Regions from separate parts of the Lentzea sp. NPDC004782 genome, predicted to be linked through region 2. Evidence: riboswitches for the same ligand, from Rfam matches in the RefSeq annotation. Region 2 holds a riboswitch; each other region holds the start of a gene.

Region 1 (4,576 bases), on a different contig from region 2:
GTTTCTTCGGCCGCAGTGAGCTCGGCGACACCGACGACCCCGTCGAGCTGGTGCCCGGCAGCGTCACGTCCCTGGAGGAGACGGCGAACGGGTTGCACAAGCTCTCGACCGCCTGCCAGGAGGCGCACGCCGGTATGTCCCGATTGGACCTCGGCCAGTGGACGGGGGAGGCGGCGGAGAAGTTCGGCAGCTACCTCGCCCAGGAGACGCCGAAGTGGCGCGACGCCGCGGAGGCGTTCGGCCCGGTGGTGGACGCGTTGGTGACGTACAAGGGCGCGGTCGAACGCGCCCAGCGGGAAGCCGCCGAGGCGATCCGCCTCTACAACGAGGCCAAGGCGGAGACGAAGGCGGCGGAGAAGCAGTACGACGACGCCTCGTCGCGGTACGAGAAGGCCGCACTGGCCGCCATGACCTCTGGTGACGCGGCACCGTCGCCACTCGCACCGTTCAGCGATCCCGGCAAGGCCAAGCGGGAGCAGGCCGAGCGGATCCTCGCCGACGCGCGGAAGGCGTTGCGGGCGGCAGCCGCGCAGACGGCGTCGGTGGTCACGAAGGCGAAGGACAGAGCGCCGGAGGAACCTGGTTTCCTGTCCAAGGTCGTCGCCGCCTTCGAGGACACGACCGACAAGCTGGTCGACCAGATCGGGTCCTTCAACAGCGGTCTGACCAAGTCCGCGCTCGGCATCGTGCAGTTGCTCCGCGCGACCAACCCTCTCGACCCGTACAACATCTCGCACCCCGGCGAGTACGCGGCGAACATGATGAAGCAGGCCGCCGGCATGGTGCACATGGCCACGCATCCGGTCGACGCCGTCAAGGGCATCCTCAACTTCGAGCAGTGGAAGAAGGACCCGTTCGCCGCGCTCGGCCAGCTGACCGGTGACGTCGCCATCGCCATCGCGACCGACGGCACGGCACTCGCCGGCACGGCGGAGAAGGCGGTCGCCCGCGAGGCGATGGAGGCGTCGGCCCGGGAGGTCACCGAGCAGGCGGCGACCCAACTCGGCAAGCACGTCGACGACGGTCTGCCGCCCTGGGCCAAGGGGGAGCACTACGAGCCGCCGTCGCACCCGACGGACTACGGCAACCCGCACCCCGACGAGCCGTTCGGTCCACAGAAGACGGACGACCTCCCGACGCACGACCGGGAACCGGAACACCACGAGCCCGATCATCCTGCCGAGGAACCGAAGCACGAGCCGGACGAACAGCCCAAGGTCAGGGAGCCGGAACACCTGCCGCAGCCCGACAAGAGCTACTACTTCCAGCTGCAGGACGCGGTCGGCCGGATGCAGGACATGATGCCGAGCCTGTCTCCCCCGGAACAGGAAGCCATGTGGCGCGCAATCGAGGAGAAGAGGCAAATGATGCGCGACATTCTGGACCGGCACAGCTGACGTCACGGCGATCTTCAGGAGCCAATACCAATGCACCCACAGCAACCACCGATGCGTCCGCCACACCGTCAGCTGCCCCCACCGCAACCACCGCGCCCGATGAGGCCGCCAGTTCCACCGCCACCACCCCAACCGGTGGAGGAGGAGCTTCCGGAATGGACGAAGGACGGCGAGTTCCCGGCGATCTCCCGGCAGATCCCGCTCTACGGCAAGGATCCCGAGTCCGGCAAGGAGCAGGTGTGGGTCGGTCGCGTCGTGTGGCAGGCGCGGACCGCGAAAGAGATCACGATGGCGGTCTACGGCCCGTTCGGCCGCAAGATGGCCACCGGTGAGTCCGTGTTCCACGCCCTGTTCCGGATCCGCGGCGAGCTGGGGGACCCCGAGCAGTACAGCCCGCCGTGGAAGGTGCTGGTCAAGGGATCCAGGAGGGACGTGTGGCACCTCGGTCACAAGGTGTCGATCTTCCCCGGTGACCGGGCCGAGATCGTCGTGCCCGGTGAGAAGGTGACCGAGTCCGTCGACGTGCTCGCGATGCTCGAACCGCACGACACTCCGAAGTTCGGCTTGGTCGAGCATCAGATGACCAACGTCCTGGAGTACTTCCGCCGCTTCGGCGTGTGAGGCTCCTCGTAGCCCGAGGTCACGCCAGCCAGAGGATGAGGCCGGCCAGCAGCAACCAGTGCTGGCCGGCCACCGCCACGGCACGCCAGCCGGGCTTGGCCAGGCGGGAGATCGCGAGGCTGATCGGTACGAACACCAGTCCCACCCCGAAGAACGCCGACGGCACCACCCAGCTGCCGTCGGACGCGATGAGCAACATGCCCATGAGCCCTGCCAGGAACGCGCTGGAGTAGATCGCCACGTCGCGGCGCCAGAGGAGCACCAGCAGCGGCGCGACCGCGATCGCCCAGCCGATCAGCGCCTGCGGCAACGCCAGACAGAACTCCGGCGTGCAGTAGAGCCGATCAAGTGCCGCCGGGATCTCCTCGGCCCAGATGCCACCGGTCTGGAAACCGGCGACGAGCAGGGCGAACGCGATGAAGGCGGGGCTGTTCTTCTGCCCCGTGTCCTGCTCGCCCAGTTGACGCTGACGCCGTAATCGCCGTTTGTCTCCTCCGCCCATGCCTGTTGAACGCGTCTCCGCGCGGTTTTGTGCACTGGCCGGTGAGTTAGGGTGGGGTCGTCGTGCACGGGGGAAGACCGGTCGAAGTCCGGCGCTGACCCGCAACGGTAGGTCCCACTCCGGTGGGGCGAGCCCGAACACCCGCACACGGCTTTCAACCGGGAACTCCTGCCGTGGACTGCGGGAAGGGCTGTCAGTGATCGCGAAGATCAGCGCGCTCGTCGGCGTGCTCGCCGTCAGCGTCGTGGCGGGCGTGGCGCTCGGCCCCGTCTCCGTCCCGTTCAGCGTCACGGTCGACCTGTTGCGGGCGGCCGTCACCGGCGGCACGATCCCCGCGGACCTCGCCGGGCAGTACCACATCGTCTGTGACATCCGGCTGCCGCGCGTGCTGCTCGCCGCGGTCGTCGGTGCCGGGCTGAGCACGGTCGGCGTCGCGATCCAGGCGATGGTCCGCAACGCGCTCGCGGACCCCTATGTGCTCGGCATCTCGTCGGGCGCGAGCGTCGGTGCGACGGCGGTCGCGACGCTCGGCGTGTTGTCCGGTCTCGGCGTCTACGCGTTGTCGACCGGGGCGTTCCTGACCGGACTCGGTGCCACCGCGCTGGTCTACCTCACCGCGCGCACGAGCCGGGGGCTCACACCGTTGCGGCTGGTGCTGACCGGAACCGCGCTGGCGTACGGGTTCTCGGCCGTCGCGATGCTGCTGGTGTTCCAGGCGCCACGCGGGGACGCGGCGCGGGCGGCGATGTTCTGGTTGCTCGGCAGCCTCGGCGGAGCGGACTGGAAGTCGTTGCCCGTGGCCACCTCGGTGACGGTGCTCGGGATCGTGTACCTGCTCACCAGGGCGCGGCAGCTGAACGCGCTGGCGATGGGCGACGAGACGGCGACCACGCTGGGTGTCGAGGTCAACCGGTTCCGCACGCGGCTGTTCGTCGTCACCGCGGCGATCACCGGCGTGCTGGTGGCGGTCAGCGGCGCGGTGGGCTTCGTCGGGCTCATGCTGCCGCACCTCACGCGCATGGTCGTGGGCGCGGACCACCGCAGGGTGCTGCCGCTCGCACCCCTTGCCGGGGCCTCGTTCCTCGTCTGGGTCGACGTGGCCGCCCGGATGCTCGCGGCGCCGGAAGAGCTGCCGCTCGGCGTCATCACGGCCGCGATCGGCGTGCCGTGCTTCATCTTCCTCATACGCCGCAAGAGCTACGTGTTCGGAGGACGTTGATGCGCGTCGAGCTCACCGGCGTCGCGGTCCGCGGGATCGTCGAGGACATCACGCTCACCGCCTCGGCCGAGGTCGTCGGCATCGTCGGCCCGAACGGCAGCGGCAAGTCGACCACGCTCCGGTGCGTCTACCGCGCGCTGAAGCCGGACGCCGGTGCCGTGCGGATCGACGGCGAGAACGTCCACAAGCGACGGAACCTCGCCCGCGAGCTCGCGGCGCTCACCCAGGAGTCGCAGGTCGAGTTCGACTTCACGGTCGCCGAGGTCGTCGAGATGGGTCGCCTGCCGCACGACCGCGATCCCGCCAGAGACCGGCGCGTGGTCGCCGACGCACTGGCCACAGTGGACGTGGCGCACCTCGCCGACCGCAGTTTCCTCAGCCTCTCCGGCGGCGAACGCCAGCGCGTGCTCATCGCCCGCGCCATCGCCCAGGAACCGCGGGTGCTCGTGCTGGACGAACCGACGAACCACCTCGACATCCGCCACCAGCTGGACGTGCTGGCGCTCGCCCGCGGCCTGGGCGTCACGGTGCTGACCGTGCTGCACGACCTCAACCTCGCCGCGTCCTACTGCGACCGCCTCCACGTGCTCGACGAAGGCCGCCTGGTCGCGTCCGGCACGCCGGAGGAGGTGCTCGTGCCCGAGCTGATCGCCAAGGTCTTCCACGTCACCGCGCACGTCGTCCGCCACCCCACCACGGGAGTTCCGCAGCTCCTGTTCGACCAGGAGGTCACCCCTTGAGAACCGCTTTCGCCGCAGCCGCTCTGCTGCTCGTCTCCGGCTGCGGCGCGACGGTCGCGCAGGACACCGCGAAGTCCGACCCGGTGACCATCACCAA
Region 2 (4,576 bases):
TCGGGGTCGGTCACGGAGCAGGCGGTGGGGGAGACGGCGTTGAGCTTGCCGTCGGTGCCCTGCAGCGTGGACTTCTCCACGTGCGTGGCGCTCTGCGTGCGCAGGTAGTACGTGGTCTTGAGGCCGCGCACCCACGCCAGCTGGTACAGCTCGTCGAGCTTGCGGCCGCTGGGCCGGGCCAGGTAGAGGTTCAGCGACTGCGCCTGGTCGATCCACTTCTGCCGGCGCGCACCCGCCTCGATCAGCCACGAGCTGTCGACCTCGAACGCCGTGGCGTACAACGCCTTCAGGTGCGGTGGCACCCGGTCGATCGCGCCGAGGCTGCCGTCGTGCAGCTTCAGGTCCGAGATCATCTGCTCGTCCCAGAGCTTGCGCTGCTTCAGGGCGCGCACCAGGTCGGGGTTGATCACGGTGAAGTCGCCGGACATGTTCGACTTCACGTACAGGTTGCGGTACAGCGGCTCGATCGACTGGTTCACGCCGGTGATGTTCGCGATGGTCGCGGTCGGCGCGATGGCCATGACGTTCGAGTTCCGCATGCCCCTGCGGGCCTTCTCGCGCACGACGTCCCAGTCCATCGTGGACTCGCGGTCGACGCTCAGCTCACCCTCACCGCGGTGCCGCGCGAGGACCCCGACCGAGTCGATCGGCAGGATGCCCTGCGACCACAGCGACCCCTCGAACGACCGGTAGGCGCCGCGCTCCTCGGCCAGCTCGGCGGACGCGGTGATCGCGTAGTAGCTGAGCTCCTCCATGCTGCGGTCAGCGAACTCGACGGCTTCCTGCGACGCCATCGGCGTGCCGAGCGTGAACAGCGCGTCCTGGAAGCCCATCAGCCCCAGGCCGACCGGGCGGTGCTTCAGGTTGGAGTTCCGCGCCTCGGGGATCGTGTAGTAGTTCACGTCGATCACGTTGTCGAGCATGCGAACGGCCGTGCGCACGGTTTTTTCGAGGCGTGCGTGGTCGATGCCGCCGGCGGTGACGTGCTGTGCGAGGTTGACGCTGCCCAGGTTGCAGACCGCGACCTCGTCGGCCGAGGTGTTCAGGGTGATCTCGGTGCACAGGTTGGACGAGTGCACGACACCGCTGTGCTGCTGTGGCGACCGCAGGTTGCACGGGTCCTTGAACGTGATCCACGGGTGACCGGTCTCGAACAGCATGGTCAGCATGCGCCGCCACAGGTCGACGGCCTGCACCCGGCGGAAGACCTTGATCTCGCCGTTGTCGGCCTTCTGCTCGTACGCGCGGTACTTGACCGCGAAGTCGTCACCGAACGCGTCGTGCAGGTCCGGCACCTCGTCCGGCGAGAACAGCGTCCACTGACCGTTCGCGCGGACTCGCCGGATGAACTCGTCCGGCACCCAGTTCGCGGTGTTCATGTCGTGGGTGCGACGGCGTTCGTCGCCGGTGTTCTTGCGCAGGTCGAGGAACTCCTCGACGTCGATGTGCCAGGTCTCCAGGTACGCGCACACCGCGCCCTTGCGACGCCCGCCTTGGTTGACCGCGACCGCGGTGTCGTTGGCGACCTTGAGGAACGGCACCACCCCCTGCGACTTGCCGTTGGTGCCCTTGATGTGCGCGCCGATCCCGCGCACCGGCGTCCAGTCGTTGCCGAGCCCGCCGGCGAACTTGCTGAGCAGCGCGTTGTTGCTGATGCCGTGGAAGATCGCGGCGAGATCGTCGTCCACAGTGGTCAGGAAGCACGACGACAGCTGTGGCCGTGTGGTGCCCGAGTTGAACAACGTCGGTGTCGAGCACATGAAGTCGAACGACGACAGCAGCTCGTAGAACTCGATCGCGCGGGCGTCGCGGTCGTCCTCGTCGAGCGCCAGGCCCATGGCGACTCGCAGGAAGAACGCCTGTGGCAGCTCGTAGCGGCGGCCGTCGTGGTGCAGGAAGTAGCGGTCGTACAGCGTCTGCAGGCCCAGGAACTGGAAGTTCAGGTCGCGCTCCGGGCGCAGCGCCGCACCCAGGCGGGCCAGGTCGAAGTCCTCCAGGCGCGGGTCGAGCTGGCCGAGCTTGACGCCGTGACGGACGAACGACGTGAAGTACGACGGGTAGTGCTCGGTCATCTCGGCGTGCGACAGCGGCTCGCCACAGGCCTCGGCACGCAGCTTGTCGAGCAGCAACCGGGCGCTGACGTACGAGTAGTCCGGGTCCTGCTCGACCATCGTGCGGGCGGCCATGATCGGCGCCAGGGCGAGCTCGGCGTCGGTGATGCCGTCGTAGAGATTTCGCTTCGTCTCGGCCAGCACGGCCTCGGCCGACGCGTTGGGCAGGTCGGCACACGCTTCGTGAATGACCACTGAAAGGCGGTCGGGCACGCTCTCTCCTCGCGAGCTGAGCCGGAGGAAGTGCAGGCGCGCGCCACCGAGGGCACACAGCCGCCCTCCCTCGGGGCACCGTGTCGTGCGCGCAGGCTTGCGCGCACACCGGTGGCAGGTCTTCGGACTCGTGGGCGTGTTCCTCGCGCCTACCGGCCGTCGCTTCCCAGGCCTCGCGACCCAGTGCTTCGTTGACGGCTTTCGTTCCCACTCACCGCTGCGGGGCAGTCCCGGATTCCCACCGGGTTCCCTCTTGCCTCACCGGCCCGTTGCTCCGGGCCGGTGAACCACCAGCGCGGCAGATACTACATGTGGGGGTGGGGTCTGGATCACCACCCAACATGCGCGTGTCGTGGGTTATGGTCGGAAACGTGGATGATCATCGCCCGAAAGTTCTCGCGGGTGCTCTCGTCAGTGCGGTGCTCGCTTCGGCGTCCCTCGGAGCCGGTGCCGCGGCACCCGTGACGAGCGGTGTGCTGGCCGTGACGGCGGTGCTGGTGATGATCACCACCCGGCGATCAGGGTCACCCCGAGAGTGATCATCACGGCGGCGATCACGCCGTCCAGCACCCGCCACGAACGAGGCTTCGCGAACCACGGGCTCAGCAACCGGGCCCCGAACCCGAGTGCGACGAACCAGGTGACGCTCGCGGCCACCGCGCCGACCCCGAAGAGCCACCGTCCGGCCGCGATCGAGCCGAGCAGCAGCACCGTGTCGAGGTAGACGTGCGGGTTGAGCCACGTCAGTGCGATGGCGGTCAGCACGGGCCGGCCCTGCTGGGCTGAGCCGAGGTTCATCGCGGACGGCCGGAACGCCCGGCGCGCGGCCAGAACCCCGTACCCGGTCAGGAAAAGCCCGCCGACGACGGCCGCCGCGGTGATCACCTGCGGCCACCGGGCGACGATCACCCCGAACCCGGCGACACCGACCGCGACCAGAACGGCGTCGGAGAGCGCGCACACGGCGACGACCGGCAGCACGGCCTGACGCCGAAGTCCTTGGCGCAGCACGAAAGCGTTCTGCGCGCCGATCGCGACGATCAGGGTCATCATGGTGCCGAAGCCGAGCAGCAGGTCAGTCACGCGTCCGACGGTAAGCACGCGGCCTTGATGAGGAAAGCTAAAGATTCTTACGTATCATTAGCAGCTGTGATGGACCTCGACCTGGTGCGCACCTTGCTCGCGGTCGTCGACGCGGGCACGTTCGACGCCGCCGCCACCGTGTTGCACGTCACGCCTTCCGCTGTCTCGCAACGGATCAAGGCGCTGGAGCAGCGGACGGGCCGGGTGCTGCTGGTGCGGGTGCGCCCGGTGCGGCTGACGCCGTCGGGGGAGGTGCTGGTCCGCTACGGCCGGCAACTGCTCGCGCTCGACCAGGACCTGGAGGCGGCGCTCGGGCAGGACGCCGTCGTGCGGATGCCGATCGCGGTCAACGCCGACTCGCTCGCCACGTGGTTCCTGCCCGCCCTGCAACGGGTTTCGCCGGACCTGAGGATCTCGTTCGACCTGCACCGCGAGGACCAGGACCACACGACGGCGTTGCTGCGCCAGGGCCTGGTGATGGCCGCGGTGACGTCCTCGCGCGAGCCGGTCGCGGGCTGCTCGGTGCGGAAGCTGGGCAGCATCCGTTACGCGGCAATGGCAACACCGTCCTTTGTGGACCAGCACGCGGACGGTCCGCTGAGGTCGTGGCTGCCCGGCGCGCCGGTCGTGGTGTTCGACCGCAACGACGACCTGCAGGACCGGTTCGTGCGCACGCTGACCCGCGGGCGCGGTGCGTCCGGGCACCGCCACTGCATACCCTCGTCCGAGGTGTACGTGCGCGCGATCGTGGCGGGCCTCGGCTGGGGCATGGTGCCGCCGCAACAGCTCCAGGAAGGACTCGTCGACCTCGCGCCCGGCCGGACCGTCGACGTCCCGCTGTACTGGCAGCAGTGGAAGCTCGACTCCCCGGCCCTCACGGCGGTGGCCGGCGCGGTGGCGCGGGAAGCCGCTGTCGCACTGCGGTAGGGGACGACCTGTCGGCTTCCTGAAGCCGGGAACCGCGCGGCCGCACGTCGGCGTTGACCGTTGTGTGCTGATTCCTCGACTGGCCGCCACCGGCGGTTCGCTCGCCGTCGTCGTCACGGTGGCCATGGTCGGCCTGCTCGACCTGACCGTCGGCCCGCTGCGCCGCACGATCAGCGAGTACGCGCTGGGCGAGTACCGCCCGGTCTTCGACGTCGCCGTGCTGCTGCTGGCGTTCGGGTCGG
Region 3 (4,576 bases), on a different contig from region 2:
GCAACGCCATGCCGAACGCCGACGTCGACTTCCCCTTCATCTCACCGGTGTGCAGCATGAGCAACGGCCGGTTGCGGCGCTGGCGCGTCGTCAGGCCGTCCTTCGGCACCTCGGTGGGCTGTCCCTGTGGCACTGGGGTTTCTCCTTATGCGGCGCGGACGACGCCGGCGAGGTGGTCGGCGCTGAGCTGGTCGAGACGGACGCAGGTGCCGTGCAACGCCTCGGCGATCTTCTGGGCGAGGCCGAGGCGGATGTGGCCCTGTTCGCAGTCGACGACCACGACCGCGGTCTGTTCGAGCAGGCCCGCGGCCTTCAGCGCGTCCTTGGTCGGGTCGCCGCCGAGTCCTGACGACGTCGCGCGGCCATCGGTGAGGAGGACGACCAGCGGGCGCTTGCGCGGGTCCCGCAGCCGTTCGATCTCCAGGACCCGGTGGGCCTTGAGGATGCCGTCCGCGAGCGGCGTGCGGCCGCCGGTGCGCATCTTCTTGAGCCTGGTCGCGGCCGCGTCGACGGACGTCGTCGGGGGCAGGGCCACTTCGGCGTTCTGACCGCGGAACGTCACCACGCCGACCTTGTCCCGGCGCTGGTAGGCGTCACGCAGCAGGGAGACGACCGCGCCGCTGACCGCGGACATCCGCTGACGTGCGGCCATCGAACCGGAAGCGTCGACGACGAACAGGATGAGGTTGGACTCCTTGCCCTCCCGCACGGCCTTGCGGAGGTCGGATCCCTCCAGCTTCAGGCCGGGCCCGCTGCGGCCGCGGGCCTGCTGGTGCGGCGCCGCGTTCGTGAGGGTGTCGACCAGGTGCAGTCCGCTTCCGTCCACTTCGGACGAACGCACGACCCGGCCGGTGCGGGCACGGGCCCTGGACCGCTTGCCCGGCGCGCCTTCCCCGACTCCGGGAACCTCCAGCAGGCGTGCTTTGAACGCCGGCGCGGGTTCCGGTGCCGGACGGTCCTGCGGCGCGTTCCCGTTGCCCGCCGGGCCTTCCTGCGGTTCGGGCAGCTCACCACCGCCGGGGCCGTCGTCGTCCGGGCCGTCTGGCTCGTCCGCGTGCTCGGCGGCCTGGCGCATCGCGTCTTCGAGCTGCTGCTCCTCGATGCCCGGCTCGTCGAACGGGTCGCGCCGACGACGGTGCGGCAGAGCGAGCCGGACGGCGGTCTCGACGTCGGTCTCCTCCACCTCCGTCGCGCCGCGCCAGGCCGCGTGGGCGGTGGCGGCACGGGCGACGACGAGGTCCGCGCGCATGCCGTCGACCTCGAAAGCCGCGCAGACGGCGGCGATCCTGCGCAGCTCACCGTCCGGAAGGGACACTCGCGGGAGGTTCGCGCGTGCCTGCGTGATCTGCTGCTTGAGCTTCGCGTCCTCGTCCGCCCACTTCGCGGCGAACGTCACCGGGTCGGCCTCGTAGGCGAGCCGGCGCCGGATCACCTCGGTGCGGACACCGACGTCCCGTGCCGCCTTCACCGCCACGGTCAGCCCGAACCGGTCGAGCAGCTGCGGCCGCAGCTCGCCCTCCTCGGGGTTCATCGTGCCGACCAGCAGGAACTGCGACGGGTGCGACACCGAGACGCCTTCGCGCTCCACGTGCGCCCGCCCCATCGCCGCCGCGTCGAGCAGCAGGTCGACCAGGTGGTCGTGCAGCAGGTTGACCTCGTCGACGTAGAGCACGCCCCGGTGCGCCGCGGCCAGCAGCCCGGGCTGGAACGCCCGCACCCCCTCGGTCAGCGCCTTCTCCAGGTCGAGCGACCCGACCAGCCGGTCCTCGGTGGCACCGACCGGCAACTCGACGAGTTTCGCGGGCCTGCGCTCACTGCCGTCGTGCGGCGCGTCCGGGCAGTCCGTCGTGCCCGGCACGCAGCCGAACCGGCAGTTCTCGGAGACGTCCAGCTCGGGCAGCAGCGCGGCCAGGGCACGCACGATCGTCGACTTCGCGGTCCCCTTCTCGCCGCGCACGAGAACACCGCCGATACCGGGGTGCACGGCGTTCAGCAGCAGGGCCAGCCGGAGGTCGTCATGTCCGACGACAGCCGAAAAGGGGAACATGCTCGGCGAAGTCCTTCCTCGGGTGTCCACGCCCGTGGCCGGTGGTCGAAAGAGGGGGACGAGTTCCTGACTCCCGGCCTCCTCCTCGAGAACCGGTCACAGTCGCGGGACGGCGCCGGATTCGCACCGGCTTCCTCGCACTCCCCTCACAGCCCCGGCATCGTCGCATTTCGGTCCTGCCGGTCCAACAGCCAGGTGAGCGACATCGCGTCGCGGACGCGGCAGGCTGCTGGTTCTCAGTCGCACTAGCGCTGCGAAGTCCTGGCAACCGAGGTCGCGGACGCGCTGGTAGAGCAACTTCTCGTCCGCTTCCAGGACCGAGTCGTCCTGCTCGAGGACGAGCATCGGACTCCGCGAGGTCTGTGGTCACCTGACAACACCACGGCCGCCGCGATGTCACATCAGAGCAGGCTCTGGAACTCCGCCCACGCCTCCCGCACCTCGTCGCCCGTCCACTCCAGCGCGGGCTCCGCCACCGTGACCTCGGTCTTGGCCATCTGACCGTCCCGCCAGAACCGCCCGAGGAACTTCCCGCTCGCCTCGGTCAGCCGGGCCGGGTCGCCGGGCAGGTGCAGCGCGAACTGGTGGGTGTGCGGCTCCGGCAGGCCCATCGCCTCGGCGACCACCTTGGCGTGCGCGACGTAGGTGCCCAGGCGGGGCAGCACGGTGTCGAGGCCGTGCAGGGCCGACAGCGCCGCCGGCCACTGCTGGAACAGCATGCCGCCGTAGCGGTGCCGCCAGACGCGGGCCTGGTCGACGAAGTCCCGGGTGCCGGCGAGTGCCGCACCGGAGATGCCCTCCAGCGACTTGTAGAACGAGACGTAGATCGAGTCGAAGAGGCCCGCGATCTCCTCCAACGGCTTGCCGAGGCCGTACGTGCTCTCCCACAGACGGGCGCCGTCGAGGTGCACGACGGCGTCGCGGTCGCGGGCGGCGTCGACCACGGACACCAGCTCGTCCCAGGTCGGCAGGACGAAGCCGGCCTCGCGGTCGGGGACCTCCACCAGCAGCGTGCCGAACGGTTCCGGGCAGTCCGCCACGTGCTCGTTCGCGACCTTGATCGGGCGGAGGCCGGACAGGACGGTCAGCGCGTCGTCCTCGTGGTGCAGGGGGTGGGCCAGCGGGTGCATCGCCACGATCGGGTTGTGGGTGCGGTCGGCCCAGCAGCGCAGGGCGATCTGCTGCGCCATGGTGCCGGTCGGCACGAACAGCGCCGCCTCGGTGCCGAGCAGTTGCGCGACCCGCGTTTCCAGGGCGCCCACCGGGCCGCCTTCGCCGTAGCGGTCCGGGTCGACGTCCGGCACCGGGCCGAGCAACTCCAGCAGCGACTTCTTGCGGACTCCCGAGAGCTGGCGGTTCATCACCCCGGCATCAAACCCCAGCGGCCAGCGTGTTCGCGAGCGAAATGACGCCCGCTCGGATGTCGTGGGCGGTCATGCCCTGGTCGAGCAGGAACGCGATGTGCTCGCCGCGCAGCACGGCCAGCAGGGTGTGGGCCTTGAAGGTGGAGCCGACGAGCCCCGTCAGCCGGTCGACGGTGAGCTGGAAGTTGCCCTCGCAGCTGCGGGTCGTGGTCCGCTCGACCGCGATCACCAGCGGCAACGACGCCAGCACGTGGTCGAACAGGGTGCCGGCGAACTCGGCGGCGGTGCGGCACTCCAGTGAGGCGACCTTGATCCACGACGCGGCCGTCTCGTCCACGACGGCCTGGATGAGGCCCGCCTTGTCGCCGAACCTGCGGAACACCGTGCCCTTGCCGACGCCCGCCGCCGCGGCCACGTCCTCCATCGACACGGCCTCGACGCCGTGCTCGCAGATCAGGTCGGTGGCGGCCGCGAGCAACGCGGCCCGGTTGCGCGCGGCATCGGCTCGCATCACAGCTCCTTGACATAAGCGGACTGACGGTCCGTATAGTAGCAACCGGACCGTCAGTCCGCTTACTGGGGGAGATCACGAGATGAAGGCAGTGCGGTTCCACGAGTTCGGCGGCCCCGAGCTGCTGGTCGCGGAAGAGGTCGCGGACCCGGTCGGCGACACCCTTGTCGACGTCACCGCGATCGGCCTCAACTACGGCGAGACGGTCATCCGCCGCGGCAAGGGGCGCGAGCTCTTCCCGTGGTATCCGGGCCCGACGCTGCCCGCCGTCCTGGGCTCGGAGGTCGTCGGCATCACGCAGGACGGACGCCGCGTCATCGGCGTGCCGAGAGACGGCGCCTACGCCACGAAGGCCGTCGTCGAAGATCCGGTCGAGCTGCCGGACGACGTGAGCGACCACGAGGCCCTGGCCCTGTTCCTGCAGGGCACCACCGCGGTCGCCGCAGCGAAGGCGGCGCGCATCCGACCGGGCGACCGGGTGCTGGTCGAAGCGGCGAACGGCGGCGTCGGCACCCTGCTCGGGCAGCTCGCGGAACGGGCGGGCGCGACCGTGCTGAAGGCGTCCAGCAGGTGCGGCATCGGCTACGACTGGGACGGTCTGGAGCCCGTGGACGTCGTGTTCGAGTCGATCGGCGGCCGGATCGGCCGCAACGC

What was found. A riboswitch is a leader RNA that binds a small molecule or an ion and turns the genes downstream of it on or off. The one in region 2 is predicted to bind cobalamin.
Region 1: another riboswitch for cobalamin. It lies ahead of ABZV40_RS21785 (iron ABC transporter permease); the one in region 2 lies ahead of ABZV40_RS38980 (ribonucleoside-diphosphate reductase subunit alpha).
Region 3: another riboswitch for cobalamin. It lies ahead of ABZV40_RS03510 (putative cobaltochelatase); the one in region 2 lies ahead of ABZV40_RS38980 (ribonucleoside-diphosphate reductase subunit alpha).

The regions. Positions count from the first base shown of each region.
Region 1 covers NZ_JBEXJN010000023.1:7,052-11,627, forward strand. Annotated here, with positions in the region: gene ABZV40_RS21770 (putative T7SS-secreted protein) at 1-1,397, shown strand, start outside; gene ABZV40_RS21775 (hypothetical protein) at 1,533-2,018, shown strand; gene ABZV40_RS21780 (hypothetical protein) at 2,038-2,520, opposite strand; cobalamin riboswitch at 2,547-2,684, shown strand; gene ABZV40_RS21785 (iron ABC transporter permease) at 2,717-3,739, shown strand; gene ABZV40_RS21790 (ABC transporter ATP-binding protein) at 3,739-4,479, shown strand; gene ABZV40_RS21795 (ABC transporter substrate-binding protein) at 4,476-4,576, shown strand, end outside.
Region 2 covers NZ_JBEXJN010000065.1:2,174-6,749, forward strand. Annotated here, with positions in the region: gene ABZV40_RS38980 (ribonucleoside-diphosphate reductase subunit alpha) at 1-2,324, opposite strand, end outside; cobalamin riboswitch at 2,420-2,631, opposite strand; gene ABZV40_RS38985 (LysE/ArgO family amino acid transporter) at 2,829-3,377, opposite strand; gene ABZV40_RS38990 (LysR family transcriptional regulator ArgP) at 3,477-4,334, shown strand; gene ABZV40_RS38995 (DUF998 domain-containing protein) at 4,399-4,576, shown strand, end outside.
Region 3 covers NZ_JBEXJN010000003.1:45,866-50,441, reverse strand. Annotated here, with positions in the region: gene cobO (cob(I)yrinic acid a,c-diamide adenosyltransferase) at 1-133, opposite strand, end outside; gene ABZV40_RS03510 (putative cobaltochelatase) at 146-2,047, opposite strand; cobalamin riboswitch at 2,087-2,227, opposite strand; gene ABZV40_RS03505 (beta-eliminating lyase-related protein) at 2,449-3,408, opposite strand; gene ABZV40_RS03500 (helix-turn-helix domain-containing protein) at 3,419-3,922, opposite strand; gene ABZV40_RS03495 (zinc-binding dehydrogenase) at 4,005-4,576, shown strand, end outside.